3 regions of the Agrobacterium sp. LEGMi-208b genome follow, and region 3 is predicted to be linked to each of the others. Evidence: predicted binding sites of a transcription regulator. Region 3 holds the regulator's gene; each other region holds the start of a gene.
The links. The regulator LexA, encoded in region 3, represses DNA repair genes until DNA is damaged. The targets are predictions, from matches to a motif close to TGTTCNNNNTGTGTTCNG.
Positions count from the first base shown of each region.

Region 1 (10,433 bases), 810 kb from region 3:
CGGTTGATGCGCGGTGAGATAACGTTCCGCTTCCAGCGCCGCCATGCAGCCCATGCCGGCGGCGGTGATTGCCTGACGGTAGATATCGTCGGTGACGTCGCCGGCGGCGAAAATGCCTTCCACGTCGGTGGCGGTGGAATCGGGAGCGGTCCACATGTAGCCGTTATCCTTCAGCTTCACCTTGCCCTTGAAGAGCTCGACCGCCGGGGCGTGGCCGATGGCGACAAAGACGCCATCGATGGGCATGTCGCTGATCGCGCCGGTCTTGGTGTCGCGCAGCTTCACGCCGGAAACGGAAGGCGGCATGGGCGGCTTTGCCGGCGCGCCGGTGATTTCGGCGACTTCGGTGTTCCAGAGGATCTTGACGTTTTCCTTGGCGAACAACCGTTCCTGCAGGATTTTTTCCGAACGGAAGCTATCGCGGCGGTGCACGACGGTGACCGACCTGGCGATATGGGCGAGATAAAGCGCCTCTTCCACGGCGGAGTTGCCGCCGCCGACCACGATCACATCCTTGTTGCGATAGAAGAAACCGTCGCAGGTGGCGCAGGCGGAGACGCCGAAGCCCTGGAAATGCTGCTCGCTCTCGATGCCGAGCCACTTGGCCTTGGCGCCCGTGGCGATGATCAGCGTATCGGCGGTCCAGACCTGACCGGAATCAGTCCTGACCACGAAAGGCCGTACATTGGTTTCAACTTCGGTGACGAGATCGCTGACGATGTCCGCGCCCACATGGGTTGCCTGTTTCAGCATCTGGTCCATCAGCCACGGACCCTGGATCGGATCGGCGAAGCCCGGATAGTTTTCGACATCGGTGGTGATCATCAGCTGGCCACCCTGTTCCATGCCGGCGATCAGCACGGGTTTCAGCATTGCGCGGGCCGCGTAGATCGCCGCGGTATAACCGGCGGGACCGGAGCCGATGATCAATACCTTCGTGTGGCGGGCAGACATGGAAACGTTCCTTTCAATAACGGGGTCTTTCAGTAGCGGTGCCTTTCGGCACCAGCGTCTTCCAGCCGCATCACGGCGGACAGGCCGCAACCCCTTCGTTGCCCGGTATTTAAGGTTGTCTAGTGTCTTTATTCAAGGGCAGCCTTGCGTTACCAACAAGGCAGTTGTGGATGCGCGCGCAATTTTGTGACCGGGCGGTGGCATAATGTTGCGAATCCCGTGCCGAATAGTACAAGGAAGTTCTCCAGCTTAACGAGGTACTTCTCCGTGACCAGCGTCGAACTCGATGCCATCGATCTGAAAATCCTGCGCGAATTGCAGCGCGACGGGCGCATGACCAATGTGGAGCTGGCCGAAAGGGTCGGGATTTCCGCGCCGCCATGCCTCCGGCGTGTCCGCAAGCTGGAAGAAGCTGGCGTGATCGAGGGTTATCACGCCATGTTGAACGCACCGAAGCTCGGTTTCGATCTCGTCGCCTTCTGCATGGTCGGTTTGAAGCGGCAGTCCGACAGCAATCTGAAGGCCTTTGCCGCAGCGACGTCCGGCTGGTCGCTGGTGCGTCAGGCCTGGATGGTATCGGGCGAAAGCGATTTCCTGCTGCATTGCGTGGCGAAAAACCTGACGGAGTTTCAGGATTTCGTCATCGAGGTTCTGACGGCGGATGAGAATGTCGATACGGTGCGCACCATGCTCACCATCCGTCAGGTCAAGCGCGTCGGTCTCGTGGAAATCTGAGCGGCAGTTGCCTAGGGCGGATTACCCCCGCCGCAACGCATCATAAACAGCGCTAAGACTCGTGGCCTCTTTTTCGAGCGGGAAGGTGGTGCGCACATGCGCAAGTCCGGCACGGGCATGGTTTAATGCCAGAGCCGGATCGGCCAGATAGGTCTTTATCGCATCCCTGAGCGATGCATAGTCCCCCGCTTCAACGACCGCGCCCGTCTCACCCTTGACGATCATTTCCTCATAGGCGCCGGCAGTGCTGGCGACGACCGCGGTTTCCGACGCCATGGCCTCGAGCGGCGTCAATCCGAAACCTTCATTGCGGGATGGGGCGACATAGAGCGTCAGCCGCCGGTACCACGGCTTGATGTCGTTCACCTCGCCCTGAAACACAATTCGGTCCGAAAGGCCGGCGGCCTTGACGTCGGCCTCAAGTGCTTCGGCAAAAGCCTTGTGTTCCGCCGTAACCCGGCCGGAAACCACGGCTGTCCATTGCGGATGGGCGGGCAAAAGCTCGATCATGGCGCGCACGAAGAGGTCGGTGCCCTTCTGGTGTCGCACCCGTCCAAAGCAGCCGATCAGATATTGGCCCGGCAGACCGGTTGCGGCGATGGTGTCCTCGGGTCCGGTGGCCGGATGAAACAGGTCGGTATCGACGCCATGCATGACAACGCGATGGGGTACTTCCAGAAACGAGCCGGAGCGGGTGCTGGTCGCAACCACCGCATCCATTTTCGAAATCAGGAAGCGGGTATAGGCGGAATGCCGCCTCTGCGCGGCCGAGGTGAAGAGCAGCTTCACCTTCATGCGCAGCACGTCGCGGAGGAGAAGACCCGGCAGCATTTCGAGGTTGCGACGGGCATGCCAGATGCGCGGGCCGCCCTGCGGGCCGTTTTGCCAGAGCCGCCACAGATCGCGAAAGCGCACATGCGGCAGATGCGGCGGCAGGCCCGGGCCGATGACGGCCACCTTCTGTTCCAGCCGGTTCTGCACCGGAATAAGCTGAACGATGGTGGAGGTGACGCCGGAGAGCCTGCGTTTGAAGTTCGGCGCAAGCACCTGCACATCTTTCAGACTGACGTGGGACAAGATGGGCTTCCGTCTTTGCGGCTAATTTGGGGGGCAATACGTCAAGAAGCAATGCGCCCGCGTAGGGGCGCATTGCGCGTTGGAGCTTATCAGCCCCACTGAACCGCGAGAATCTCGTAGCCCTTGGCGCCGCCGGGCGCATTGACTTCGATGCTGTCGCCGACTTCCTTGCCGATAAGGGCGCGGGCAATGGGCGAGGAGATGGAAATGCGGCCGGCCTTCACATCGGCTTCCTGGTCGCCGACGATCTGATAGGTCTTTTCCTCGTCGCTGTCTTCATCGACCAGCTTGACGGTGGCGCCGAACTTGATCTTCGAGCCCGACATCTTGGAAAGATCGATGACTTCCGCGCGCGCGGTCAGGTCTTCGAGTTCGGTGATGCGGCCTTCATTGTGGCTCTGGGCTTCCTTGGCAGCATGGTACTCGGCGTTTTCCGAAAGGTCGCCATGGGCGCGCGCTTCGGCAATCGCCTCGATGATACGGGGGCGTTCCTCCTGCTGGCGCCAGCGCAGCTCCTCCTGCAGCTTGACGAATCCACCCTGAGTCATCGGTACTTTTTCTACCATTTTTTTATCCTTCGCATTCCGGTCGCTTTACTTGCAGACACAAAAAGAAACAGGTTCCGGAGGGGAACTCCGGAACCATGCCAAAATCATAACTGAGCCGACTATATCAGAAGACGACAGCGAAATGCCAGCAAATTTGAGGAAGGCATATTCCCGGGTCTATTCATAGACTTAAGCAATATGATTGACATTTTTCAATGGAACATATAGTGAACATAATTATGAAGAAGTCAATCAGGCAACGGCTGGCCATTCTCTCCGACGCGGCGAAATACGACGCCTCCTGCGCATCGAGCGGCACGACAAAACGCAACTCCGCAGCGTCAGGCGGTCTGGGTTCCACGGAAGGGTCGGGCATCTGCCATGCCTATGCGCCGGACGGGCGCTGTATTTCGCTGTTGAAAATCCTGCTCACCAATTTCTGTATCTATGATTGCGCCTATTGCATCAACCGCTCCTCCAGCAATGTCGAGCGGGCGCGGTTCACGCCGGAAGAGGTGGTTTGGCTGACGCTGGAATTTTACCGGCGCAACTATATCGAGGGGCTGTTCCTGTCTTCCGGCATCATCCGCTCCTCCGATCATACGATGGAAGAGATGGTGCGCGTGGCGCGGGAGTTGCGCGTTACCCATGGTTTTCGCGGTTATATCCACCTGAAATCCATTCCCGAAGCATCGCCCAGGCTTATCGAGGAGGCGGGGCTTTACGCGGATCGCCTTTCGATCAATATCGAATTGCCAACCGATAGCGGCATTGGCCGCTTTGCGCCGGAAAAGCAGCCCGCCAATATTCGCCGTTCCATGGCCGATATCCGTCTGAAGATCGAGGAGGCAGGGGAGCCGACCGTCAGGACAAGAAAGACCAGACGCTTTGCGCCGGCCGGCCAGAGCACGCAGATGATCGTTGGTGCTGACGGCGCTGACGATAGCACCATTCTCTCCACCAGCGCCCGGCTTTATGGCAGTTACGGTTTGCGGCGCGTCTATTATTCGGCCTTCAGCCCCATTCCTGATTCTTCGAAGAACCTGCCGCTCATCAAGCCGCCGCTGATGCGGGAACACAGGCTTTACCAGGCGGACTGGCTTTACCGCTTTTACGGTTTCGACATTGGCGAGATAACCGCGATCGGCGGCGACGGCATGCTTGATCTCGATATCGACCCGAAGCTCGCCTGCGCGCTGAAACATCGCGAGCGTTTCCCGGTGGACGTCAATGCGGCGGATCGGGAAATGCTGTTGCGCGTGCCCGGTTTCGGCACCAAGACGGTGGCCTCTGTTCTGTCGTCGCGGCGGTTCCGGCGGCTGCGGCTGGAGGATATTGCCCGTTTTGGTGTGTCCCTGAAAAAGGTGAAGGCTTTCATCGTCGCCGAGGGCTGGACGCCGGGCAAGCTGACCGAACGGCCGGATCTGCGGGCGATGTTTGCGCCGCAGCCCGAACAATTATCGCTGTTTTGATGTATGGCCCGGTGCTGGAAGGGCGGGGCGATTTCGGCGAGTGGCGCGATGCCGCGCGCGCGGCCCTTGCCGCCGATATTCGGCCGGAGATGATTGACTGGCGGTCGCGGGATGACGGGGCAGGGCTGCTGGATTTCGCCGGTGCGCCGTTGCCGAGGGTCGATGCCGGCAATGGGCAGATTTCCGTTCCGGCCTCGTTCGTGGCGCTGGCGCAGGCTATCATCTGCCACAGCGATCCCGGCCGTTTCGCATTGCTTTACCGGTTGCTGTGGCGGCTGAAGCGGGACCGCGCCCTGCTGCAGTTCAAGTCCGATCCGGATGTTGCGGAGGCCCGCCTGCTTGAGAAGTCGGTGCGCCGCGACTGTCACAAGATGACGGCCTTCGTTCGTTTTAAGGAATTGCCGCTGCCGCAGGAGCAGGGTGGGCGACGGCGGTTCGTGGCATGGTTCGAGCCGGATCATTTCATCGTCGAGCGCACAGCAGCGTTTTTCCAGCGGCGGTTTACCGATATGGACTGGCTGATCGCCACGCCCAAAGGGTCTGCCCGATGGGATGGAAGCGAGCTGCAGACGTCACGGGAGGCGGCGGCGAAGCCTGATCTGACGGATGAGACGGATGAACTCTGGCGGACCTATTACGCCAATATATTCAATCCGGCCCGCCTCAAGGTCAAAGCCATGACCGCCGAGATGCCGAAGAAATACTGGAAGAACCTGCCGGAAGCCGATCTCATTCCCGAGCTCATTCTCGGCGCGGAGGCGCGGGTGCTGGAAATGGCCGCGAGGGCGGCAAGCCAGCCGCAACCCTTTCACCATCGCCTGCAGGCGGCGGCCGCTGCCCGGGAGATGCCGCAACCGGCGGCGGACGGCACGCTCGCGTCGCTGGCGCGGCAGGCTGGCCATTGCACCCGCTGTTCCTTGCATTGCAGCGCCACGCAGACGGTTTTCGGTTCGGGGCCTGAAGATGCGGATGTCATGATCGTCGGTGAGCAGCCGGGTGATCACGAAGATCTCGCCGGAAAGCCTTTTGTCGGTCCGGCCGGCCAGCTTTTCGACCGGACTCTTGCTGACATCGGTATCGAACGCAAAAGACTTTACGTCACCAATGCGGTCAAGCATTTCAAATATGAAACACGCGGCAAACGGCGCATTCATCAGCGGCCGAATGCAGGCGAGGTGGAGCAATGCCGCTGGTGGCTCAATCAGGAAATCGCGCTCGTCCGGCCGAAGCTGATCGTTGCCATGGGCGCAACTGCACTTTATGCGCTGACCGGCGAGAAGGGAAAGCTCTCGGAGGTCAGGGGTCGTCCCATACCGATGGAGGAGGGCCGAACGCTTTTTGTGACCGTGCACCCCTCCTATCTCCTGCGCCTTGCCGATGAGCGGGTGAAAGAGGCGGAAGTGATGCGGTTCGTTGAGGATATGAAGTTTATTAGAATATTCGAATAGATTTCGATGTGTGTATCGGAGATTTATTGAGAAATTTGAACCATAACTTGCAGTAGTATCGCTTAACGATTGGTTTTCCTTTATTTTTATTGAAATTTTATACTTGCTACTATAATTGTTGTCTTCAAATTTATTGACCGTATGGACAAATCATGTTGGGCGAACTCGACCTTGCGACAGTCATACTGATGCAAAAATGTTCTTACATCGTTGGGCTTTTGAGTTTCATCTACCTGAAAATGACCAATCGCGGCCTGTGGGGCCCTGTCCCGCTTGCCGCGGGTTTTGCGTCGATGACGATCGGCTCCACGCTTGCCGGTTACGGGGAATGGGGAATAGTGTCGTCGGCCTTATGGCAGCTCGGCAGTGTCGTTTTCGGTATAGTGGGTTATGGGTTGATCTGGCTCGGCTTGAAGACGCTGAGCGATGGACGCTCCGTCGGCCGGCGAACCATATCCCTCGTCTGTCTTATTGCCATGTTGGCGATGGTTGTTGCGCTACAGGTGGCAGACAATAATGCGTTTCGCGCGGCGCTCTTCAATGGCTGCGCGGCGCTGGCCTATCTCGCCGGAGCGTCGGTGCTTTTCGCCGGATGGCGCAGGGAGCCGCTGCTTTCGCGCCTGGCGTTGGGTGCGATTACCGGCGTCTCCGGTCTCATTTCGCTGTCGGTGATGAAAAGCGTGCTTTTCCCGGATTACGCCACCATCAATCTGGTCAACGCGTTTTTCTTCATCATCATGCTGAACTTCGCTATCGCCCTGTTTGTGATGATGTTCGTGGCCGAGCGGTCGGAGCGGAAATTGCTGGTTCTTGCAAATACCGATCCGTTGACCGGGGTGAAGAACCGGCGGTTCTTCTTCCAGACCATGCCTGCGACGCCCGATCCCGCCGATGCGGCCATGTTGCTGGATATCGATCACTTCAAGTCGATCAACGATCGTTTCGGCCACGCCGTCGGCGATAGCGTGCTGCAGGAAGTGGCGAAACGCATCGGTGGCAGCATCCGCGGTGGAGATGTGCTGGCGCGTTACGGTGGTGAGGAATTCATCATTTACCTGCCGGGCGCCGGGGCTCGCAAGGCCTGCATGATCGGCGAACGCATTCGCGATGCGGTCGCTGTTACGGAAGTGGATTGCGGTGGTCTGCGGGTCGGCGTGACCATCAGCATCGGCGTTGCCGCCACTGGCGATGTGCGCTGCGATCTCCAGACGCTTGCGGAAATGGCGGATCGGGCGCTTTACCGCGCGAAAACCGAAGGGCGCAATTGCGTTCGTGAGGCGCTGGCAGCATAGGGCAGGGCTGCAGCGGGGCATCGATCTCTGACGATATCAGCACTGCTTTGCCTTTAAAGGCAAAGCGTCAGATGCTCTCTGGCTCACCTTAAGGTTCCCGCGCGTCATTCGCCGCAGCGCGATGGTGCAGGGCTTCTTTTAGCAGAATCTCGATCTGGGCATTGATGCTGCGCAATTCACCGCTCGCGGTGTGCCGGATCGTGTTCAATATTGCGGGTTCGATCCGGAGTGGAAAAGCGACCCGCTCCGGTCCCGGTGGACGTCCAGCCATCTGTTCAGCCCTGCAGGGTGCCGGTGTTGATCACCGGGGTTGCGTCCTTGTCACCCACAAGCACGATCAGCATGTTGGAGACCATGGCGGCCTGACGTGCATCATCGATTTCGATGCTCCTGTCTTTCAGACCCGTCAGCGCCTCCTTGACGAGTTCCACCGCGCCCTTGACGATGGTGCGGCGGGCGGCAACGATGGCGTTTGCCTGCTGTCTTCGCAGCATGGCGCTGGCGATTTCCGGCGCGTAGGCAAGATGGGTGATGCGGGCATCCGTCACCTCTATGCCGGCGCGGGCAAAGCGGCCGCGCAACTCGCCGATCAGACTTTCGGTGATTTCTTCACCGCCGTCACGCAACGAGACAATATCGGCGCTGACTGTCGCATCATCCCTCATGTCCTGCCAATGGTCGTAGGGGTGGCTGCTGGCGATTTTCCGCAGGGCGGTTTCCGACTGCATGGCCACATAGGTCCTGTAGTCATCGACTTCCAGCAGCGCCTTTGCAGCGTCGAAGACGTGCCAGACGATAGCCGCGCCGATCTCTATCGGATTGCCGGACGCGTCGTTGACCTTGATGGTTTCGATGTGGTGGGTCTGAAGCCGCCGCGAGACGCGCCGCTTGGCGAAAAACGGGTTCGCCCAGCGCAGGCCGGTTCTGTCATCCGTGCCGGCATAATCGCCGAACAGAATGAGGACCGCGCTTTCATTCGGCTGAAGCACGTAGATGCCGATCAGGGCGAGCAGAAAGGCGACCAGGAAAACAAGGCCGGTGACCAGTTTGGCGATAAAGGCGGTACCCTGCTGAAATTCACCGGTAAAGGCGGCAGCGAGCGCCAGAAAGCCAATGATCAGGCTCGCAAATGCCAACGCCAGCGGAACATAGCCGCCGATCGCTGCGGATGGTTTATCGGTCATGGAAAGGGACATCATGGGCCTCGCATGGGAATGATGCCTTTTTGATACCGGAAACGCATTGCAGCGGGATTACGCAAAATAAAACGCCGCGGACATGGTGATCCGCGGCGTTCTGTTTTCAATCCTGCGGTTTTTCCCGCAGAACGCTTAGTTGAAGTAGCTCTGCAGCGGCTTCACTTCCAGATTACCGGCCTTCAGCGCCTTGATGGCGAGGGCTGCTGCTTCCGCACCGGCCATCGTCGTGTAGTAGGGCACCTTCTGCATCAGCGTCGCGCGGCGCAGCGATTTCGAGTCCGAAATCGCCTTGTTGCTATCAGTGGTGTTGATGACGAGCTGGACCTGACGGTTGCGGATGGCGTCTTCGATATGCGGACGGCCTTCCTGCACCTTGTTGATCTTTTCGGCGTTGATGCCCTGTTCGGCGAGGAAACGCTGGGTGCCGCCGGTTGCCAGCACCTTGAAGCCGCTTTCCACGAGAATGCGGATGGCGGAAAGCACACCTTCCTTGTCCTCGTCACGCACCGAAACGAACACCGTGCCGGAGCGCGGCAGATCGACGCCGGCGCCGAGCTGGCTCTTGGCGAAGGCGAGCGCGAAATCCGTGTCGAGGCCGATGACTTCGCCGGTCGAGCGCATTTCCGGCCCAAGCAGGATGTCGACGCCGGGGAAGCGCGCGAAGGGGAAGACGGCTTCCTTGACGGCGATGTGCTTCAGGTTGCGCGGATCGGGCTTTTCGCCATAGGCGGCAATCGCTGTATTGAGCTTTTCGCCGGCCATGACGCGAGCGGCGATCTTGGCAATCGGCGCGCCGATGGTCTTGGCGACGAAAGGCACGGTGCGCGAAGCGCGCGGGTTGACTTCGAGAACGTAGATCGTGCCGTCCTTGATGGCATATTGCACATTCATCAGGCCGCCGACATTCAGCGCTTTTGCAAGAGCCGTCGTCTGGCGTTCCAGCTCATCGAGGGTTTCCTTGCTCAATGAACGCGACGGCAGCGAGCAGGCCGAGTCGCCTGAATGGATACCGGCTTCTTCGATATGCTCCATGATGCCTGACACGAAGACGTTTTCGCCATCGCACAGCGCATCGACGTCGACTTCGACGGCGTTGGTCAAGTAGCTGTCGAACAGCAGCGGGTTCTTGCCGAGCAGGGTGTTGATCTGGCCGGTCTTGTCGTTGGGGTAACGCTGCTTGATGTCTTCGGGTACGAGGCCCGGAACAGTATCGAGCAGATAGGTCTGGAGCTGACCTTCCGAATGGATGATCTGCATGGCGCGGCCACCCAGAACGTAGGACGGGCGAACGACCAGCGGGAAGCCGATTTCAGACGCGACGAGGCGAGCCTGCTCGACCGAATAGGCGATGCCGTTGTTCGGCTGGGCGAGATCCAGCTTCATCAGCAGCTTCTGGAAGCGGTCGCGATCTTCGGCAAGGTCGATCATGTCAGGCGCGGTGCCGAGGATCGGGATACCGTTCTTTTCCAGCGCTTCGGCGAGCTTCAGCGGCGTCTGGCCGCCGAACTGCACGATGACGCCGACCAGCTCGCCCTTTTCCTGCTCGGCGCGCATGATTTCGATCACGTCTTCGGCCGTCAGCGGCTCGAAATAGAGGCGGTCGGAGGTGTCGTAGTCGGTGGAGACGGTTTCCGGGTTGCAGTTGATCATGATTGCTTCGAAGCCGGCATCCTTCAGCGCGAAGGCGGCGTGGCAGCAGCAATAATCG
Region 1 covers NZ_CM183445.1:2,390,144-2,400,576, forward strand. The annotation lists gene trxB (thioredoxin-disulfide reductase) at 1-954, opposite strand, end outside; gene AC5YUO_RS11585 (Lrp/AsnC family transcriptional regulator) at 1,222-1,689, shown strand; gene AC5YUO_RS11590 (glycosyltransferase family 4 protein) at 1,711-2,766, opposite strand; gene greA (transcription elongation factor GreA) at 2,856-3,332, opposite strand; gene AC5YUO_RS11600 (putative DNA modification/repair radical SAM protein) at 3,554-4,786, shown strand; gene AC5YUO_RS11605 (UdgX family uracil-DNA binding protein) at 4,786-6,234, shown strand; gene AC5YUO_RS11610 (GGDEF domain-containing protein) at 6,387-7,526, shown strand; gene AC5YUO_RS11615 (SPFH domain-containing protein) at 7,802-8,710, opposite strand; gene carB (carbamoyl-phosphate synthase large subunit) at 8,858-10,433, opposite strand, start outside.
Region 1: AC5YUO_RS11600 (putative DNA modification/repair radical SAM protein) is a predicted target of LexA. The motif match lies at 3,531-3,548, and genes of this name have one in related genera.

Region 2 (10,433 bases), 110 kb from region 3:
TGGCCTATTCCTCCATCGGTCACATGGGTTACGCGCTGGTCGGTCTCGCTGCGGGCACCGAAGCCGGTGTTGCCGGCGTCATCCTCTACATGACCGTTTATGTGGTCATGACGCTCGGCACCTTCGCCTGCATTCTCTCCATGCGCCGCAAGGAAATCGGCAATGTCGAGACTGTCGAGGATCTGGCCGGCCTTTCGTCCTCCAACCCCTTCATGGCGGTTGTGCTGACGATCCTGATGTTCTCGCTTGCCGGCATTCCGCCGCTCGCCGGCTTCTTCGGCAAGTATTACGTCTTCCTCGCCGCCATCGAGGCGAAGCTCTATCCGCTCGCCGTCATCGGTGTCATCGGTTCGGTTGTCGGCGCCTATTATTATATCCGCGTCGTCAAGGTCATGTGGTTCGATGAAGCCAAGGACAAATTCGAGCGTCCCGCCGGCGAACTCAAAGTCGTTTATGCGCTTTCCGGCCTCTTCGTTGTCGCCTTCATCGTCTTCGGTGGTGCACTCGGCAACGCGGTGACAGTTGCGGCAAAGACCTTCTTTTGAGCAGCACACACAGGCATACGGGCCGGATGTCCATCGATGACTTCCGGCACGAGGCGATGGCGGAAACGCCATCGACCAATCTGGAATGTTTCGCCCGGGCGCGGGCGGGTGATGGCGGCAATCTGTGGGTTACCGCCATCCGCCAGACCGGCGGCCGTGGCCGTCGCGGTCGGCCCTGGGTTTCCGAACCCGGCAATCTCTACGCCTCGCTTCTTCTCATTGATCCCGCGCCAGTTGAGCGTATCGGCTCCCTCCCGCTCGCCTTTGCGCTTGCGGTCTATCGCGCCATTCGCGCGGTGCTGCCGACGGGCGGTGAGGCGCTTGAGATCAAATGGCCGAACGACGTGCTGATCGGCCGCCGCAAGACCTGCGGTATCCTGATGGAGGCGGAGCTTCTGCCCGACGGACGGCGCGCCATCGTCATCGGCATCGGCATCAATATCGCCCACAAGCCGGAGAACCCGCTTTATCCCGTCACCATGCTCTCCGAACATGGCGCGTCCTGCTCGCCGGATGAACTTTTCGCCCATCTCTTCCGCGAAACTGCGGAGGTGCTGCGGGACTGGGATGAGGGCAGGGGCGTTTCCGGCATCATGGCCGGCTGGCGGGCGGCGGCGTGCGGTATCGGCGAACATATCACCGTCAATTTCCCGGACCGTTCGATCGGCGGGCGTTTTGTCGGAATTGATGATAATGGTTATCTGCTGCTGGACGAGGACGAGGGCGCAAGGCGCTCCATCGCCGCCGGCGACGTGTTTTTCGGATGAGGTGAACGGTGCGGCCGACCAACCCGCGCCGAGCCGGATCCCAAGGGTTGGAGCTTTCCTGCTGCTCATGAAAAGCAGGATGACAAACCGGTTCCGCATCGGCCCGGTCGATCAGATGGTTCAACAGGTCCGATGCTTGAGAGAGCGGCGGGCGCGGCCAATGGCCGTCGCCAGCGCGCTTTCGTGAATGGATAAGAAAAACAATGGCTAAACAGGACGAACTGGTCTTTGTGCCGCTTGGCGGCGTGGGTGAAATCGGCATGAATCTGGCGCTTTACGGTTATGGGCCGGAAAGCAAGCGCCAATGGATCATGGTGGATTGCGGCGTGACCTTCGCCGGCCCGGACCTGCCGGGTGTCGATCTGGTGCTGCCTGACATCACCTACATCGCCGAGCAGAAAAAGAACCTCAAGGGCATCATCATCACCCACGCCCATGAGGACCATTATGGTGCGCTGAACGATCTCTGGCCCGGCCTCAACGTGCCGGTCTATGTCTCGCCTTTCACCGCCGGCATGCTGGAAGCCAAGCGCGCCTATGAGGGCACCCGTGCCGAAATTCCGGTGACGATCTTCAAGGCCGGCGACCGCATCAATGTCGGTCCGTTCGAAATCGAAGCGGTTGGCGTCAACCACTCCATTCCGGAGCCGATGTCGCTGGTCATCCGCACGCCGCTCGGCAATGTCATCCACACCGGCGACTGGAAGATCGATGAAGCCCCGTCGCTGGGGCCGTTGACGGATGAGGCGCGTTTCCGCGCCATCGGCGAAGAGGGCGTGCTGGCGCTGATGTGCGACAGCACCAATTCGGTGCGTGACGGTGTTTCGCCCTCCGAACACGAGGTTTCCGAAGGCCTGCGTCAGATCATCGAAAGCGCCGAGGGTCGCGTGGCCGTCACCACCTTCTCCTCCAATGTCGGGCGCATCCGTTCGATTGCGCAGGCGGCGGAAGCGGCCGGCCGCGAGGTCTTGCTGCTCGGCTCCTCGCTGAAGCGCGTCGTGAATGTCTCGCAGGATCTCGGCATCATGGAAGGCATCAAGCCGTTCCTCGCCGAAGACGAATATGGCTATATTCCGCGCGACCGTGTGGTGCTGATCCTGACCGGTTCGCAGGGCGAACCGCGCGCAGCGCTCGCCAAGCTTTCGCGTGATGAGATGCGCAATGTGGCACTGGCTTCCGGCGATACGGTCGTATTTTCCTCACGCGCCATTCCCGGTAACGAAAAGGCGATCATCGAGATCAAGAACGGCCTGATCGAGCAGGGCGTTCATATCGTCACCGATAATGAGGCGCTGGTGCATGTCTCCGGCCATCCGCGCCGCAACGAACTGCTGCGGATGTACGAGTGGACGAAGCCGCAGATCGTCGTGCCTGTTCATGGCGAGGCGGCGCATCTGGTGGCGCAGAAGGAACTGGCCGAACAGGCCGGCATCTCGCAGGTGCCGAAGGTGCGCAACGGCAATGTTCTGCGCCTGGCACCCGGCCCGGCCGAGGTTATCGACGACATACCGCATGGTCGTGTTTTCAAGGACGGTAATCTTGTCGGCGATATGGACGAGATGGGCATCAGCAATCGCCGCAAGCTCTCCTTCGCAGGCCATGTCGCCGTCAACGTCGTGCTGGACAGCCGTTACGATTTCCTCGGCGATCCCGATGTCGTGCCCTTCGGCCTGCCGGAGTTCGATGACGAGGACGAGGCTATGGAGGACACGCTTTATGACGCCGTGCTCGGCGCCGTCGAAAGCATCCCGCGTGCCCGCCGCAAGGATCTGGAACTGCTGCGCGAAGCGGTGCGCCGCGCCGTGCGCGCCGCTGCCAACCAGAGCTGGGGCAAGAAGCCGATCGTGACGGTTTTCGTGACGAAGGTTTGATCCGGGAGGCAGGAGCTTTCGGGCGATAGTATCATCCGCACTCCGTCACCCAAAACTAGATCCGGGGTCGAGCGCGATCAAGTCCTTGATCGCGTAAAGACTCATCTCACGGCGCAGCCGCGCCGTAGCTGGATGCCGGATCATCCTCGGGCTGGTTCCGGGGACCGGCATGACGGAGGAGAGGTCGTCCGCCTTCGTCAGCGACCTCACGGCACCTGCTCAAAGCGCGGTTCTGGTTGTCCTTCCAAGGCTTTTTGCGCGTCTTGCCGAGAATTGATTCCGGTTCGCCGATGAATGCGTTACAAGAGCGCATTGTGCAGGAGGATCACATGCCGCTTCTTTCGGCCTTCGCCGTTTATTTCATCGTCTGGTGGACGGTGCTTTTCATCGTACTGCCGATTGGGCTGCGCACCCAGGATGAGGATGGCGATGTGGCGCTGGGCACGGTGGCCAGTGCGCCATCCAGATTCAGGGGCGGGCGGATCGTTCTGTGGACGACCCTGATCTCGGCGCTGATCTGTGGGCTCTGGTATGGCGGAACCTGGTGGTTCGGTGTCAGCCTTGATGACTTGCCAAGAATTATTCCGGTTTTCGACTGAAAAAAGCGCTGATGATCTCGGCCCCGCCCGTATCCGCGCAATAAGCCTGACGGGAAGACCGAAGTCTCTGCCCATGCAAGCGGCAGTTTCCGGCAAAACTGGCTGAGCCCTGTGTCATATGGATGTCATATCTATCGTGCACACAGCGGGGGTGTGTCCGCGTGCGTGATTCACTGCCGCAATTCTACTGGAATGACGGTCGGAAGCAGGGCACTGTGTGTAGAAGCAAAAAAAAACAAGGCCTTTCAGCCTTGTTTTCCAGGTTTCGCGTGATCTGTAACCGTTGCCGGGGCAGCGACGAGCGCGCCTAAGATCTGATCCTCCCAAGACTGACCGCGAAAATGACAAGAATTTAAACTTCCTGCCTCTTTTGTAAGCTAAAGCTAGCCCAAACCCCCATGCTTGTCATCTCATTTTTTGCATATTTGTTACAGTCGGCAAAAAATTCCCTGTGGTGCATTATGTCGCACCTGATCAAGAATATTATTCCGGCCAAAGCGTTTTGACGCGAATTAGCTATCGCGAAAATACCTTGAAATGGCCTTTATCCCTCTTTTCATGGCGGGTTTTCTTCTTGGCGGGAAACGGCTATATCCGGCGCCAATATCCCTTTATTCGGGGCGATTCCCGCGCCTGTGGCGCGGTCGTCCGCATCAATGGAAGCCGTCATGCGTCTTAGCCGTTATTTCCTGCCCATCCTGAAGGAAAACCCCAAGGAAGCCGAGATTGTCTCTCACCGCCTCATGCTGCGCGCCGGCATGATCCGGCAGCAATCGGCTGGCATCTATTCCTGGCTGCCGCTCGGCAAGCGCGTGCTGGACAAGGTCAACAAGATCATCCGCGAGGAGCAGAACCGTGCCGGCGCCATCGAGCTTCTGATGCCGACGCTGCAGACGGCCGAACTCTGGCAGGAAAGCGGTCGTTACGATGACTACGGCAAGGAGATGCTGCGCATCAAGGACCGCCAGGACCGCCAGATGCTGTACGGCCCCACCAATGAGGAGATGATCACCGACATCTTCCGTTCCTATGTGAAGTCCTACAAGAACCTGCCGCTGAACCTCTATCATATCCAGCTGAAGTTCCGCGACGAGGTGCGTCCGCGTTTCGGCACCATGCGCTCGCGCGAGTTCCTGATGAAGGACGCCTATTCCTTCGACCTCACCAAGGAAGATGCGATCCATTCCTATAACAAGATGTTCGTGGCGTATCTGCGCACCTTCGAGCGCCTTGGCCTGCGCGCCATTCCGATGCGCGCCGATACCGGCCCGATCGGCGGCAATCACAGCCATGAATTCATCATTCTGGCCGATACCGGCGAATCCGAAGTCTTCTGCCACAAGAGCTTCCTGGATCGCGCAATTCCCGCCGAAAGCACCGATTTCGACGATGTCGCGGCTCTGCAGGGCGTATTCGATGAATGGACGGCGGACTATGCCGCCACGTCCGAAATGCATGACGAAGCCGCCTACGACGCCATTCCCGATGGCGAGCGTCTTTCCGCGCGCGGCATCGAGGTTGGCCATATCTTCTATTTCGGCACCAAATATTCCGAGCCGATGGGCGCGAAAGTGCAGGGCAAGGATGGCAAGGAGCACCCTGTCCACATGGGTTCCTATGGCATCGGCCCGACGCGCCTTGTTCCCGCCATCATTGAAGCATCGCATGACGAGAATGGAATCATCTGGCCGGCCTCGGTCGCTCCGTTCGATGTCGTGATCATCAACATGAAGGCTGGCGATGCGGCCTGCGATGCGGCTTGTGAAAAGCTGTATTATTCGCTCTCCAACGCCGGCAAGGATGTTCTCTACGACGATACGGACGACCGTGCAGGCCAGAAATTCGCCACCGCCGATCTGATTGGCGTGCCGCTGCAGATCATCGTCGGCCCGCGTTCTGTCGCGAACGGCGAAGTCGAAGTGAAGGATCGCAAGTCCGGCGAACGTGAAACCGTCACAATCGAGGCGGCAATGAACAAGGTGCTCGGCTAAGCGAGCGAAAAGCGGAGCGGCTTCACCCGAAGTCCGCTCCGGTTTCGTAGCGCAGCCGCAGAAAGAAAGGCCGGTTTTAGGAAAGACCGGCCTTGCAGTTTGAGATCAGGGAGACGACATGGCACAAGCCGAGGCTGAAAAGGGTGCGGCTGTTTCCGCCGGGGCAAAGACCGCTCGGCCGTTTTCCGCTTTTGAACGTATGGTGGCCTGGCGTTATCTGCGCTCTCGGCGCAAGGAAGCCTTCATCTCCGTCATCGCCGGTTTTTCTTTTGTCGGCATCATGCTGGGCGTGGCGACGCTGATCATCGTCATGGCCGTCATGAACGGTTTCCGCACCGAACTGATTTCCCGCATTCTCGGCATTAACGGGCATATGATCGTGCAGCCGATCGACCAGCCCTTCAACAATTACGATGAGCTGGCGAAGAAATTCGCCGCCGTTCCCGGCGTCACCATGGCGTTGCCGCTGGTGGAGGGCCAGACGCTCGCCTCCGGCCGCGGCGGCGCAGGCTCCGGCGCGCTGGTGCGCGGTGTGCGCCAGGAAGATATCGACAAGGTCAAGGAAGTCGCGACCAACATCAAGACCGGCGATCTCGTCGGCTTCATGGCGGGTGATGGCGTTCTCGTCGGTTCACGGCTTGCCGCCCAGCTGGGCGTGACGGCCGGCGACGATATCACGCTGATTTCCCCGGAAGGCGACGTGACGCCAATGGGCGTCAATCCGCGTGTCAAATCCTACAAGATTTCGGGCGTCTTCGAGATCGGCATGTCGGAATATGACGCGTCCATGATTTACATGCCGCTGTCCGAAGCCCAGCTCTATTTTAATGCCGATGGCATCGTGCAGTCCATCGAGCTTTATGTCAGTCGTCCTGATGATGTCGACGGCATCCGGCCGCTGGTGGAGCAGGCCGCCGAACGACAGGTCTATATCACCGACTGGAGACAGCGGAACCAGACTTTCTTCTCCGCCCTGCAGGTGGAAAGAAACGTGATGTTCATGATCCTGACGCTCATCGTGCTGGTGGCGGCGTTGAACATCATCTCCGGTCTCATCATGCTGGTGAAGGACAAGGGCAGCGATATCGCCATTCTGCGCACCATGGGTGCAAGCTCTGGCTCCGTGATGCGCATCTTCTTCATGACCGGTGCGGCCATCGGCATGGTCGGCACCTTTGCCGGCGTGGCGCTTGGCGTCATCGTCTGCCTCAACGTGGAATCGATCCGCCAGTTCTTCTCGTGGATATCAGGCACCGTTCTGTTTGATCCGCAGCTTTATTTCCTCAGCCAGCTTCCGGCCGAAATGGATATCAGCGAGACCATTTCCGTTGTCATCATGGCGCTCACGCTTTCTTTCCTGGCAACGATCTTCCCGGCCTGGCGGGCTTCCAAGCTCGATCCGGTGCAGGCCCTGCGTTACGAATAAGGACCGCTTCGCAATATGGCAAAAAAAACAGTGCTGCGGCTTACCGGTGTCGAGAGAACCTATGGTCAGGGCGAGACATCGCTTTCCATTCTGCGCAAGGCCGATTTTGAATTGAAGAGCGGTGAGATGGTGGCGCTGGTCGCCCCTTCGGGCACCGGCAAGTCCACTCTGCTGCATCTGGCAGGGCTTCTCGAACATCCCGATGCCGGCGAGGTCTATATCAACGGCGCGCCCTGCAACGGCCTGCCGGATGAAGCGCGCACCGCGATCCGCCGCAGCGATATCGGTTTCGTTTATCAGTTCCATCACCTCCTGCCGGAATTCTCCGCGGTGGAAAATGTGATGATGCCGCAGCTCATCGCCGGTCTCACGCAGGCGGAGGCCCGCAAGCGTGCCAGCGCGCTGCTCGACTATATGCGGGTAGGCCATCGCGGCGAGCATCGCCCGGCCGAACTCTCCGGCGGCGAACAGCAGCGTGTCGCCATTGCCCGCGCCGTCGCCAATGCGCCGCTCCTGCTGCTGGCCGACGAGCCGACCGGCAATCTTGATCCGGAAACCGCGCATTATGTTTTCGATGCGCTGGAGGCACTGGTGCGCCAATCCGGCCTCGCGGCGCTGATCGCCACCCATAATCATGAACTCGCCGCCCGTATGGACCGACGCGTGACGCTCTCCGACGGCAAGATCGTCGATTTTTAAGATCGATTGCACGAGGCCGATTCCGTGCATCGTTTGCTTCCGCAGCGCTTGAGATGGTCACCTCCGCGATGGAGGTGATGGTTCCGGAACGGGTTGCGCCAATGCAGCGAGTCGGTCCGGTCAGCCTTCTCCAAGGGACGCCTGTTCTCCAGATTTGAATTTTTTCCGGACCCGGAGGTGTTCTGCCCTCCGGGTTTTTTCGCTTTGGAGTCAGCGGCTTGCTGTTCTCTATCCGGGAACCGAAGGCGATTCTGTCGCATTAGCAAGGGGAATATCAGCAAAACCCTGTTGACAATCGAACAAAATGAGAACAAAGTTGGAACATAACGAGTAAGGAGAGACCAATGACTGATTTCATCCGTGACGTTGCCGCTTTCGCCTCCATCGCTGTCTTTGTGGCCAGCTTTTCGGTGATCCTCACCGCCCTGTGAAGAAGACACCGGCGCAGAAGCCTGTATGGACGCCGCAAAACGGTGGACATTGAGCGCCGGAAATCGGAAAATCGCCCCCTCGATTCAGAATGACAGGAAGACGATATGGGCGATACGGTTGTGCGTGGAGAGACCTCTGGCGAAACGCTGAAGACCCCCGGTTTCGTCCATCTTCGGGTTCATTCCGCATACTCCCTGCTTGAGGGGGCGTTGCCCCTCAAGAAGATCATGTCCAAGGCCGTTGGCGACGGCCAGCCAGCCATTGCCATTACCGATACCAACAATCTTTTCGTCGCGCTGGAATTTTCCGAAAAGGCGCGGGACGAAGGTCTGCAGCCGATCATTGGCTGCCAGCTGTCCATCGACATGCAGGATGCGGCGGAGGATCGCCGCAACCACAATAGCCACCTCCAGAAACTCCCCGCCATCGTTCTCCTTGCCGCCAATGCGGAAGGCTATGAGCGGCTGGTGGATCTCGTCAGCCGCGCCTATCTGGAAGGTGAGGGCAGCAGCCATTCCGTACACATTACCCGCGCATGGCTGGAAGAAGCCTCCAATGCGGGCCTCATTGCGCTGACCGGCGCTTCCGGCGGTCCCGTCGATATGGCGCTGAAGGAAGGCCACGCCGCGCAGGCGAAGGAGCGGCTGCTGACGCTGAAGTCACTCTTTGGTGACAGGCTCTATATCGAATTGCAGCGTCAGGCCGGTTACGACCGTTCCCATGAGCGGCGCCTGATTGGTCTTGCTTATGAACACGACATCCCCCTCGTTGCCACCAACGAGGCGTTTTTCCCGTCCAAGGCCGATTACGAGGCACATGATGCGCTGATGGCGGTGGCGCATAACGCCATCGTGTCCGATGACAGCCGGTTCCGCCTGACACCCGATCATTACCTCAAGAGCCGCGCGGAGATGACGGCGCTGTTTGCGGATATTCCAGAGGCGCTGGAGAATACCGTCGAGATTGCACTCAGATGCTCCTATGTGCTGAAGAAACGCGGGCCGATCCTGCCGCGATTCACCGGTGCCAGCGACGATCCGGAAGCGGCCGAACGCGCCGAAACCGAGGAATTGCGCCGGCAGGCGGTGGAGGGACTGGATCAGCGGCTTGCCGCGCTCGGCATGGCGCCTGGTTATACGGAACAGGATTATCGCGAAAGGCTGGATTTCGAGCTCGGCGTTATCTCGCGCATGAAGTTTCCCGGTTACTTCCTGATCGTTGCCGACTTCATCAAATGGGCCAAGCAGCACGATATTCCGGTTGGCCCGGGTCGTGGTTCGGGTGCGGGCTCGCTCGTGGCTTATGCGCTGACCATTACCGATGTCGATCCGCTGCGCTTCTCGCTGCTGTTCGAACGCTTCCTCAATCCCGAACGCGTTTCGATGCCCGACTTCGATATCGACTTCTGCCAGGATCGCCGCGAAGAGGTGATCCGTTACGTGCAGGCCAAATATGGCCGCGAGCAGGTGGCGCAGATCATCACCTTCGGTTCGCTGCAGGCGCGCGCGGCCCTGCGCGACGTCGGCCGTGTGCTGGAAATGCCCTATGGCCAGGTCGACAAGATCTGCAAGCTGGTGCCCAACAACCCGGCCAACCCGACACCGCTCTCCAAGGCGATCGAGGAAGAGCCGCGCCTGCAGGAGGAGGCGGACAAGGAGCCGGTCGTCGCCCGCCTCCTGGATATCGCCCAGAAGATCGAGGGGCTTTACCGCCACGCCTCCACCCACGCCGCCGGTATCGTCATCGGCGACCGCCCGCTCTCCAAGCTGGTGCCGATGTATCGCGATCCGCGATCCGATATGCCGGTCACCCAGTTCAACATGAAATGGGTGGAAAGCGCCGGCCTCGTCAAATTCGACTTTCTCGGCCTGAAGACGCTGACGGTGCTGAAAGTGGCCGTCGATTTTGTTGCCAAACGCGGCATCAAGGTCGATCTCGCCGCCATTCCGCTCGAGGACGCCAAGACCTACGAGATGCTGTCGCGCGGCGAAACCATCGGCGTGTTCCAGGTGGAAAGTGCGGGCATGCGCAAGGCGCTGATCGGCATGCGTCCGGACTGCATCGAGGACATCATCGCGCTGGTGGCGCTTTATCGTCCCGGCC
Region 2 covers NZ_CM183445.1:273,817-284,249, reverse strand. The annotation lists gene nuoN (NADH-quinone oxidoreductase subunit NuoN) at 1-545, shown strand, start outside; gene AC5YUO_RS01405 (biotin--[acetyl-CoA-carboxylase] ligase) at 572-1,312, shown strand; gene AC5YUO_RS01400 (ribonuclease J) at 1,516-3,183, shown strand; gene AC5YUO_RS01395 (DUF1467 family protein) at 3,513-3,782, shown strand; gene proS (proline--tRNA ligase) at 4,451-5,773, shown strand; gene AC5YUO_RS01385 (lipoprotein-releasing ABC transporter permease subunit) at 5,892-7,199, shown strand; gene AC5YUO_RS01380 (ABC transporter ATP-binding protein) at 7,215-7,898, shown strand; gene dnaE (DNA polymerase III subunit alpha) at 8,435-10,433, shown strand, end outside.
Region 2: dnaE (DNA polymerase III subunit alpha) is a predicted target of LexA. The motif match lies at 8,205-8,222, and genes of this name have one in related genera.

Region 3 (10,433 bases):
TGTTTGCGCCGGATTCAGTTGCCGTCACCAAGGCGGAAGACCTGTCGGGCAAGACCATTGGCGTCACCCGTGGCGCGGTCGAGGATCTGGAGCTGACCAAGGTTGCGCCGGCCGATACGACCATCAAGCGTTATGAGGATAATAACGGCACGATCTCCGCCTTCCTCGCCGGTCAGGTGGAAGCCGTGGCCACCGGCAATGTCGTGGCCGCCGCCATTCTCGCCAAGAACCCGCCGAAGCGTCCCGAGCTGAAATTCCTGATCAAGAATTCGCCCTGCTATATCGGCCTGAACAAGGAACAGCCGGCGCTGCTGGAAAAGGTCAACGCCATCATCGCGACTGCAAAGACTGACGGTTCGCTGAACACCATCGCGCAGAAGTGGCTGAAAACCGATCTTCCGAAGGATCTCTGAGCAACCCGGCAAATCCATGCGCCGGTCCTGTCTGATCCCGGCCCGGCGCATGGTTTGTCCTCCCCGAAAGGAAATATCGGGTGAAATACACATTCGATTTTGGATGGCTTCTCGATTATTACCCGCAGATCGCCAAGGGTATCGTCATCACGCTGGAATTGATCGCCATCGGTGGCGTTCTTGGCATCGCGCTCGGCATATTCTGCGCCTGGGTGCGCGCGCTCGGGCCTAAATGGCTGCGGCCACCGGTTGCGACCTATGTGGAGCTCATTCGCAATACGCCATTTCTCATACAATTGTTTTTTATCTTTTTCGGCCTGCCGTCGCTTGGCCTGCAACTGTCGGAACTGAGCGCGGCCAACATCGCCATGGTGGTCAATCTCGGGGCCTATAGCTGCGAAATCATCCGTGCCGGCATTCAGGCGACGCCCAAGGGGCAGTTCGAGGCCGGGGCAAGCCTTGCCATGACCCGTTTCGAAACCTTCCGGCATGTGGTGCTGGTGCCGTCCCTGCAACGCATCTGGCCGGCGCTGTCGTCGCAGGTGGTGATCGTCATGCTCGGCTCCTCGGTCGTGTCGCAGATTGCCGCCGAAGACCTGACCTTCGCGGCCAATTTCATCCAGTCGCGCACCTTCCGCGCCTTCGAAGCCTACATGGTCTCCACCGTCATCTATCTCGTGCTGGCCATTCTGTTGAGGCAGGTGCTGGTCATGGGCGGCAACCTCATCTTTCCGCGCAGGAGTGTCCGATGATCGAATTCTCCACCTGGGATATTCTCAGAAACCTGCTGCTCGCCACGCGCTGGACCGTGCTGCTGTCGCTCGTCTCCTTTGCCGGCGGTGGCCTTGTGGCGCTGCTTCTGCTGTTCATGCGCATTTCCCGCAAGAAATCGATGCGGGCTTTTGCGCGTTATTATGTCGAGCTTTTCCAGGGCACGCCGCTTTTGATGCAGCTTTTCATCGCCTTTTTCGGCCTTGGCCTGTTCGGCATCGATGTGCCGGCCTGGCTGGCGGCGGGCCTGACGCTGATCCTGTGGGCGGCCGCCTTTCTCACCGAAATCTGGCGCGGCTGCGTCGAATCCGTCGCGAAAGGCCAGTGGGAGGCATCGGCAAGCCTTGCCATGGGACGCCTGCAACAGATGCGTTACGTCATCCTGCCGCAGGCCATGCGGGTGGCCATTCCACCGACCGTCGGTTTCTTCGTGCAGGTCATCAAGGGAACGGCCGTGACCTCGATTATCGGCTTCGTGGAACTCTCCAAGGCCGGCACGGTCGTCACCAACGCCACCTTCCAGCCCTTCACCGTTTATGGCCTCGTCGCCCTCATCTATTTCGCGCTGTGCTGGCCTCTGTCGAAGAGCAGCCAGATCCTCGAAAGGAAGCTCAATGTCGCTCATCGAAATCACTGAAGTCCGGAAAAGCTACGGCAGCAACGAGGTTTTGAAAGGCATCAACCTCGACGTGGAGCCGGGTGAAGTCATCGCCATCATCGGCAAGAGCGGATCGGGCAAGTCGACCTTGCTTCGCTGCATCAACGGGCTGGAAACGATCTCGGCCGGTTCCATATCGGTGGCCGGCGCGCAGCTTCTCGAAGACGATCTGCATCTGAAAGCCCTGCGGCTGAAGGTCGGCATGATTTTCCAGCAGTTCAATCTCTTCCCGCACCAGACGGTCGGCGGCAACGTCATGCTGTCTCAGATGGTGGTGAAGAAGACACCGAAACCTGAAGCGGAAGCCGTTGCCCGCAAGATGCTGGAGCGGGTCGGGCTGGCGCATAAGTTCGATGCCTATCCCGATGAATTGTCCGGCGGTCAGCAGCAGCGCGTCGCCATTGCCCGCGCACTCGCCATGCAGCCGATCGCGCTTCTTTGCGACGAGATTACCTCGGCGCTCGATCCCGAGCTGGTCTCGGAGGTGCTGGCGGTGGTGCGTGAACTGGCCGGCGAAGGCATGACGCTGCTGATGGTCACGCATGAAATGAAATTTGCGCGTGACGTCTGCTCCCGCGTCGTTTTCATGCACGAGGGCAGGGTGCATGAAGTCGGCCCGCCGGAAGAGGTGTTCTGCAATCCCGCCACGCCCGAGCTCAAGCAGTTTCTCGGCGTTGCCGCGCGGCACTGACGACATTTGGACGCCCAAAGAAAAAGGCCGGCGGGTGAAAACCTGCCGGCCTTTGATCTTAGAGGGTTTCGCGGCTTAACGCTTCGAAACCGGAACGTAATCGCGCTTGCCGGCGCCCGTATAGAGCTGGCGCGGACGGCCGATGCGCTGCTGAGGATCTTCGATCATTTCGTTCCACTGCGCGATCCAGCCGACGGTGCGGGCAAGAGCGAAGAGAACGGTGAACATGGTCGTGGGGAAGCCGAGCGCCTTCAGCGTGATGCCCGAATAGAAGTCGACATTCGGGTATAGCTTCTTTTCGACGAAATAGGGGTCGGAAAGGGCGATCTTTTCCAGTTCCAGCGCGACCTGCATGATCGGATCGTCGGAATTGCCGGTGGCTTCCAGCACTTCGTACATCGTCTTCTGCATGATCTTGGCGCGCGGGTCGTAGTTCTTGTAGACGCGGTGGCCAAAGCCCATCAGGCGGAACGGATCGTTCTTGTCCTTGGCGCGGGCGATATACTCAGGAATACGGTCAACCGTGCCGATTTCGTTGAGCATGTTGAGCGCCGCTTCGTTGGCGCCGCCGTGAGCCGGGCCCCAGAGGCAGGCGATGCCAGCCGCGATACAGGCGAACGGATTTGCACCCGACGAACCGGCAAGACGCACCGTGGAGGTGGAGGCGTTCTGCTCGTGATCGGCATGCAGGATGAAGATGCGGTCCATGGCGCGGGCCAGAACCGGGTCCACCTTGTAGTCCTCGCACGGCACGGCAAAGCACATGTGCAGGAAGTTGGAGGCGTAATCCAGATCGTTCTTCGGATAAACGAAGGGCTGGCCGATATGGTACTTGTAAGCCATGGCGGCGATCGTCGGCATCTTCGCGATCATGCGCAGCGAGGCGACCATGCGCTGGTGCGGATCGGTGATGTCGGTCGAGTCGTGGTAGAAGGCCGAGAGAGCGCCGACCGTGCCGCACATGACGGCCATCGGATGCGCATCGCGACGATAGCCGGTGAAGAAGCGGCTCATCTGCTCATGCACCATGGTGTGGCGCGTGACACGGGTGTCGAAATCCTTCTTCTGCGCAGCCGTCGGCAGTTCGCCGTAGAGCAGCAGGTAGCAGGTTTCCAGGAAGTCGCCCTGTTCGGCGAGCTGCTCGATGGGGAAACCACGATGCAGGAGAACGCCCTCGTCACCGTCGATATAGGTGATCTTGGATTCGCAGGAGGCCGTCGACGTGAAACCCGGGTCGTAGGTGAAGGAGCCCGTGTGTTTATACAGCGTGGCGATATCGACGACGCTTGGTCCAATCGTGCCTTCCCTGACCGGGAGTTCCACCTGCTTTTCGCCAAGTGTCACTGTAGCGCTTTTTTCCGTCATACTGATCCTCCGAGAACATGCGGGTGGGGGCGCTGAGACACGCCCCGCGGTTAAGCGTCTACCGATTAGCTATATGATCCTGGCGCCGATGCCAAGCTATCCAAAGGTCAAATTGTGCATTGCGGCAAACGCAATGACGTTGCTTTTTGCTTTCTTGATCATGGCAATTCAATCTCGGTCAACGCCGGGTTAAAGGAAAGCATTGCAATCCCTCGCGTCCGCCTGCAAACCTGTTTCCGGTGCGGCAGGGGCGCGGCGCGGATTGCTCGGTCAAGGGGAAAAACAGCATTTCGGATATGCGGAAACGATGCAGGGCGGCTTGCCCGGCACGGCGGATATCCTGTTTCCGCTACGCAGAACCGGCGATATAGCGCCCTATGGTGCGCTCGCCCCTGTGAGCAAGCCGAACCTGCGCGTTGCCGCCTCTCAAAAAATCGCCGCATGTTTGGCCGAGGAGCGCGCATTCGGCCATGATTTTCTTTTCGTACCGGTTTTCATCGGCAGCGGTGCGATCCTCTGGTTTTCCCTCGACACTTCGCCTTCATTTCCCATCCTGGCGGTCACATGTCTCATCGCCGCTGGCCTGGCATTTTTCGCGAAATATCGCTCGGGCTTCGCGGCGACGGCCTGCACCCTTGTTGCGCTGTTCTTGCTGGGCATGCTTTTCGCCGAAATCGAAACGCGGCGGGCAGGGACCGTGGTGCTGGATACGCCCGTCACCACCACCATCACCGGCAGGGTGATGCGCAGGGAGGTCGATGCCCGTGGCAACTGGCGATATGTGGTGCAGCTGGCCGCGACGGAGGCGCCGACACTGTCACGCCCGCCGGGGAAGGTCTCGCTTCTCTCACGCGGGGCAGGCGAGCCTGTCGCACTTGGCGCGACCATTCGTGGCAAGGCGCGGCTTTCACCGCCGTCCGGCCCGGCTTTGCCGGGGCTCAACGATTTCGTCTTCGCCTCCTATTTCAAGGGCATAGGCGCGACCGGATTCTTCTACAAGCCGCCACAGGCGGTCACTCCACCCGGCATCGACGCGAAGACCGACTGGCTGGAATGGGCCGACATGCAACTCTATGGCCTTCGTACCGCCATTGCCGAGCGCATCCGCAACACCATCGGCGGCGATGCCGGAGCCTTTGCCGCCTCCATCGTCACCGATGAGAGACAGGCCATATCTCCCGAGACGATGGAAGCGTTGCGACTGTCCGGCCTTGCCCATATCGTCGCCATATCCGGCCTCAACATGGCGCTGGCGTCCGGCATATTCTTTGTCGGGCTGAGGCTTGCCTTCAGTCTTTTTCCGGCATTTGCACAGCGCTGGCCCGTCAAGAAGATTTCGGCTTTCGCCGCGCTCCTGATGACGCTTGCCTATTATCTCATTTCCGGTTTCGCCGTCTCCGCCGAACGCGCCTGGTTGATGACATCGGTGATGCTGATCGCGGTGCTGTTCGATCAACCCTCGCTCAGCCTTAGGAATGTGGCGCTTTCCGCGCTGGTCATTCTTGCTTTTTCGCCATCGGAAATCATGGGGCCGAGCTTCCAGATGTCTTTTGCCGCGACCATCGCGCTCGTCGCCTCCTACGCCGCCTGGAGCCGCTGGCGCGCCGAGCGGGAACGTCTGTTCATCGGGCGCAAACCGGCATGGATGACGGTGGCGCAAACGGCGGGCGCCATCATCGGCGGCGTCATGACGACGTCGCTGATCGGCGGGCTCTCGACGGCGGTCTATTCGGTCGAGCATTTCCAGCGTGTCACCACCTATGGACTTTTCGCCAATCTGGCCGCCATGCCGCTGATGTCGCTCATCGTCATGCCCTTCGGCCTTGTCGCCATGCTGTTGATGCCCTTCGGGCTCGACGCGCCATTCCTGAAGGTCATGGGTTACGGCATGGCCCTCGTCATCGAGGTTGCGCAGGAGGTGGCGTCCTGGGGAGGAAGTGCGGCAACGGGACGACCCCATGACTGGTTTCTGGGTCTCGCTTCGGCTGGTTTTCTGCTGCTGACATTGCTGCGCAGCCGGCTTGCGCTTCTCGGCATGCCGTTTCTGTTCCTCGCCTTTGGCCTGTCGGCCGCCGCGGCCTATCGCAACCCGCCTGATCTGCTCGTTCATGAGGATGGCGAGCTGGTGGCGCTGCTGGCGGACGGCAAAGTCTACACGACAAAAGCTCAGCCGCAGGGTTTCGTTTATGGTCAGTGGCAAAGGGCGCTGCTTTTGCCGGAACAGCCTGTGCCGCCGGTCTTTCTCAAGAGCGAGACCACGACAACCAAAGTGGCTTTGACCACGAAGGCGAAGCTCGATCCGAAAGAGATGAGCGCTGTCGCCCGGCGGATGACGGTGGCCCTTAGAGACGCCGAAGCCGGTGTTTTTACCTGCAGCAAAGGCATATGGTGCGCAGCGCGCGCGGGAAGCGGCGAATGGATCATCGTTCTGGAAGACGGCCGCTTTGCTGGAAAGGCCTGCGATATCGCCGATATCGTTATAGTCTCTCGCAGAACCTCCTTCTCCCAATGCCGCTCGGGCGCGCTCCTGTTGAACCGCGATATTTTGCGGCGGCTCGGTTCGCTGGAGCTGGACTTCGCAGACAGCGATCAGGCAGGGGTGGTCGGCAGGTTGGGCGCCGCAATCGCCCGAATGGACAGGCCCTGGAGCGAACATCGCTATTACGACTGGAAAAGCGGCCGCTTTGAACACGACCTGCCTGATGCCGTGACCCGGTTGCTGGCGGCATCGCAATAAAGTGCCGCCAGCATGGATCGTCAGGCCTTGATGCGCAAATCCGCGGTCATATCGCCGATCCCGCCGATTTCCTCTTCATGCGCCGCGTCGCGCCATGTCTCCTTCAGTCCGGCCTCGTACCATTCGCGCATGGCGGGAAGGGCAAGCAGCCGGTCGCAATAGGCTTTTGCCGCGGGCGAAAGTTCCGCCCCATAGGTCTGGAAACGAAAGGCCACCGGGCAGAAGAAGGCATCGACCGCCGTGAATTTCTGGCCCGCAAGATAAGGCCCGCCAAATTTCGCGAGACCTTCGCTCCACAGCGCATCGATGCGCTTTATATCGGCCGCAAGCCCGGCATCGCCACCCTTCGGTTTTACGCGAATGCCGACCGACATGGGGTAGAGATTGCGCAGCGAGGAAAAACCCGCATGCATTTCGCTCGCCGCCGAACGAGACCAGGCCCTTGCCTGCTTGTCGCTCGCCCAGACGCCCTGGTGTCTTTCCGCCAGATATTCGGCGATCGACAACGATTCCCAAACCGTCACGCCCTCATCGACAAGGCAGGGCACCTTGCCGGTCGGGGAAAAGGTAGAGAAGGAAACGCCTTCGCCGAAGGGAACGAGTTTTTCATCGAAGGCGATGCCGAGCGTGCGCATCAATATCCAGGGCCGCAGCGACCATGAGGAATAGTTCTTGTTGGCGATATAAAGATCGTACATGGCGTGCTCCCCGATATGACGCGCATTTCTATAACGGCGGATGGGCCTTGGAATATCGCAAATAATCCATGGCTCCCATAAGCCGCATTGATAAATGGGAAGGTGAGGGCAGGGAGAAGGACCGACATCCACGTCACCGCCCGGAGACCGACAGCGGAACACTCCGCGAAGAGACTGATAACCTGCATACCTGCTTAACGAAACGAAGGATGCCCATTGTCCATGGTCTCAACCAGCTCCCATTTTGCCGCAGCCTGCACCACAACGAAAACATCTGGCATGAAGCCGGAACCACCCTTCACGACAAAAGACGCGCCGATCCTCTGGATGATCTCTCTTTACCTCTGCAAAGCCGCATCGTTCCAGCGGGCAAACCGCGATGTTTCAAAGGGAGCGTCATCTTTCCGATGACGCTCACAGCGAAAAAAGGCCGCCAATTAATGATAACGGCGGATCAGCCCAACCAGCTTACCCTGGATCTTCACCCGGTCTGGTCCGAAAATACGGGTCTCATAGGCGGGATTGGCCGCTTCCAGAGCGATGGAGGCTCCCTTGCGGCGGAAACGCTTCAGGGTCGCTTCTTCATCATCCACCAGCGCCACGACGATATCGCCCGGATTGGCCGTATTGCCGTTGCGGATGATGACGGTATCGCCATCAAAAATGCCGGCCTCGATCATCGAGTCGCCCTTGACCTCAAGTGCGTAATGCTCGCCTGAACCCAGCATGTCGACCGGCACGGCCACATCATGTGTGTTGTTCTGGATGGCGGAAATCGGCACACCGGCGGCGATGCGGCCCATGACCGGCACGGTGACGGCGCCGCCGAGATCATTGGCTGGCGCCTTGGGGGCGGGGGCCGGTTCCGGCGTCTTCGGCTTGCCGAGGCTGCCCTCGATGACGCTCGGCGAAAAGCCGCGCTGCGGCCTCGCACCCGGCGTGTAGGCCTCCGGCAATTTGATCACTTCCAGCGCCCGCGCCCTGTTAGGTAGCCGGCGAATAAAGCCGCGCTCCTCGAGTGCGGTGATCAGCCGGTGGATGCCGGATTTGGAGGCAAGATCGAGTGCGTCCTTCATTTCATCGAAGGAGGGCGGCACGCCGGACTCTTTCATTCTTTCATGAATGAAGAGAAGCAATTCCTGCTGTTTGCGCGTGAGCATGAGGAAAACACCCTTGAGAATCGTCGTTGAAGTCGCGAAACAAATACAGAACGAACACTATATGTTCCATATGTGTTCCGCAATCCCCTAAAATTTCGTGAAGCCGCTATCTGTTGTTTTGATGATTTGCCTGAAAGCGCACAATTGTGCTTTTCTGCGGTCCGGACTGTTCGGCATGGTCCTGCCGGACTTGACAAGCAGGAAGCACGACAATGACGAAGCCCCACCGTGTCGACCACCTCGTTCTGCCCGTGAAGGTCCTTACGCTTGCCGCAGATCGCCTTGCGAGCCTTGGATTCACGGTCGCGCCCACCGCTCTCCACCCCTTCGGCACCCAGAATGCCTGCGTTTTTTTCTCAGACGGCACCTATCTGGAGCCCCTAGCAATTGCTGAGCCGGATAAGTATATCGCCTCAATCGGCAGGGGAGATGTGTTCACCGCAAGGGACCATGCCTTCCGCAATCATGCCGGAGAGGAGGGGTTTTCCGCTCTTGTCGCCGCGACGGAGGACGCTTTGGCCGATCATGGCAGATTCGTTGCCTCCGGTTTTTCGGCGGGCGAAGTCTTCGAATTTTCACGTCCGGTCAAGATGCCGGACGGTTCGCAAAGCGAGGCGGCCTTTCGGCTCGCCTTTGCGGCAAGTGGGCCGGCGGCGGATTTCTTCCTGTTTAGTTGTGAGCGGCTGCAGGCCCTGCCGGGTGACCGCGTGGCGCTGGAGCGGCATGCCAACGGCACTACCGGGCTATGCGAGATCGTGCTGTCTTACGGCGGTGATGTGGATTCGCCCCGGCTGATCGAAACGGTTTTTGGCTGTGCCGGCACGCTGTCTGCGGATGGTGATGTGGTTTTCGCAACCGGCAATGCACGCATAAGACTAACCGGAAAACCGGCCTTCGGCGATGAACCCGTAAATGCCCCCGTGAACGCCAATAAGTGGAGCGGCGGCGGATTGCACGGCGCGGGCATCGTCTTTTCCGTTGACGATCTTGCCGTGACAGAAGCGGTGCTTACTGCTAATGGCGTCTCCAGCGCAGAAGCGGACGGCCGTCTGGTGGTGTCCGCAGCACCCGGTCAGGGCGTTGCCTTCGCCTTCGAGGAAAAATGATGAGCGTTACGAACAATCTCAAAGTCACCGCCGGCGACGGCGCCAATTCGGTTTCCTTTTCCAATACAGAGCGATTTTCCCTGATCGCCGGCCCCTGCCAGATGGAAAGCCGGGAACATGCCTTCATGATCGCTGGCGTTCTGAAGGAGCTTTGCGACAAGCTGGGGATCGGGCTCGTTTATAAGTCGTCCTTCGACAAGGCGAACCGTACTTCGCTTTCCGGCAAGCGCGGCATCGGCCTTGAGAGCGCCATGCAGGTTTTCGCCGATCTCAAGAAGGAATTCGGCTTTCCTGTTCTGACCGACATTCACACCGAAGAACAGTGCGCCATCGTTTCCGAAGTGGTGGATGTGCTGCAGATCCCGGCCTTTCTCAGCCGCCAGACCGATCTTCTCGTCGCCGCCGCGAAAACCGGCCGCGTCATCAATGTCAAGAAGGGCCAGTTCCTCGCCCCCTGGGACATGAAAAACGTGCTGGCCAAGCTGAATGAGAGCGGCAATCCGAATGTGCTTCTGTGCGAGCGCGGCGCCTCCTTCGGTTACAACACGCTTGTTTCCGACATGCGCTCCTTGCCGATCATGGCTTCGCTCGGTGCGCCTGTTGTCTTTGACGCCACGCATTCGGTTCAGCAGCCGGGCGGGCAGGGCGGCTCAACGGGCGGCCAGCGCGAATTCGTCGAGACTCTGGCGCGGGCGGCGGTTGCTGTCGGCGTCGCAGGCCTCTTCATCGAAACCCATGAGGACCCGGACAATGCACCGTCCGATGGCCCCAACATGGTGCATCTGAAGGACATGCCGAAGCTGCTGGAAAAGCTGCTTGCTTTCGACGCCATCA
Region 3 covers NZ_CM183445.1:162,168-172,600, reverse strand. The annotation lists gene AC5YUO_RS00870 (transporter substrate-binding domain-containing protein) at 1-413, shown strand, start outside; gene AC5YUO_RS00865 (amino acid ABC transporter permease) at 494-1,165, shown strand; gene AC5YUO_RS00860 (amino acid ABC transporter permease) at 1,162-1,821, shown strand; gene AC5YUO_RS00855 (amino acid ABC transporter ATP-binding protein) at 1,799-2,533, shown strand; gene gltA (citrate synthase) at 2,609-3,898, opposite strand; gene AC5YUO_RS00845 (ComEC/Rec2 family competence protein) at 4,206-6,635, shown strand; gene AC5YUO_RS00840 (glutathione S-transferase family protein) at 6,656-7,333, opposite strand; gene lexA (transcriptional repressor LexA) at 7,771-8,493, opposite strand; gene AC5YUO_RS00830 (VOC family protein) at 8,706-9,599, shown strand; gene kdsA (3-deoxy-8-phosphooctulonate synthase) at 9,599-10,433, shown strand, end outside.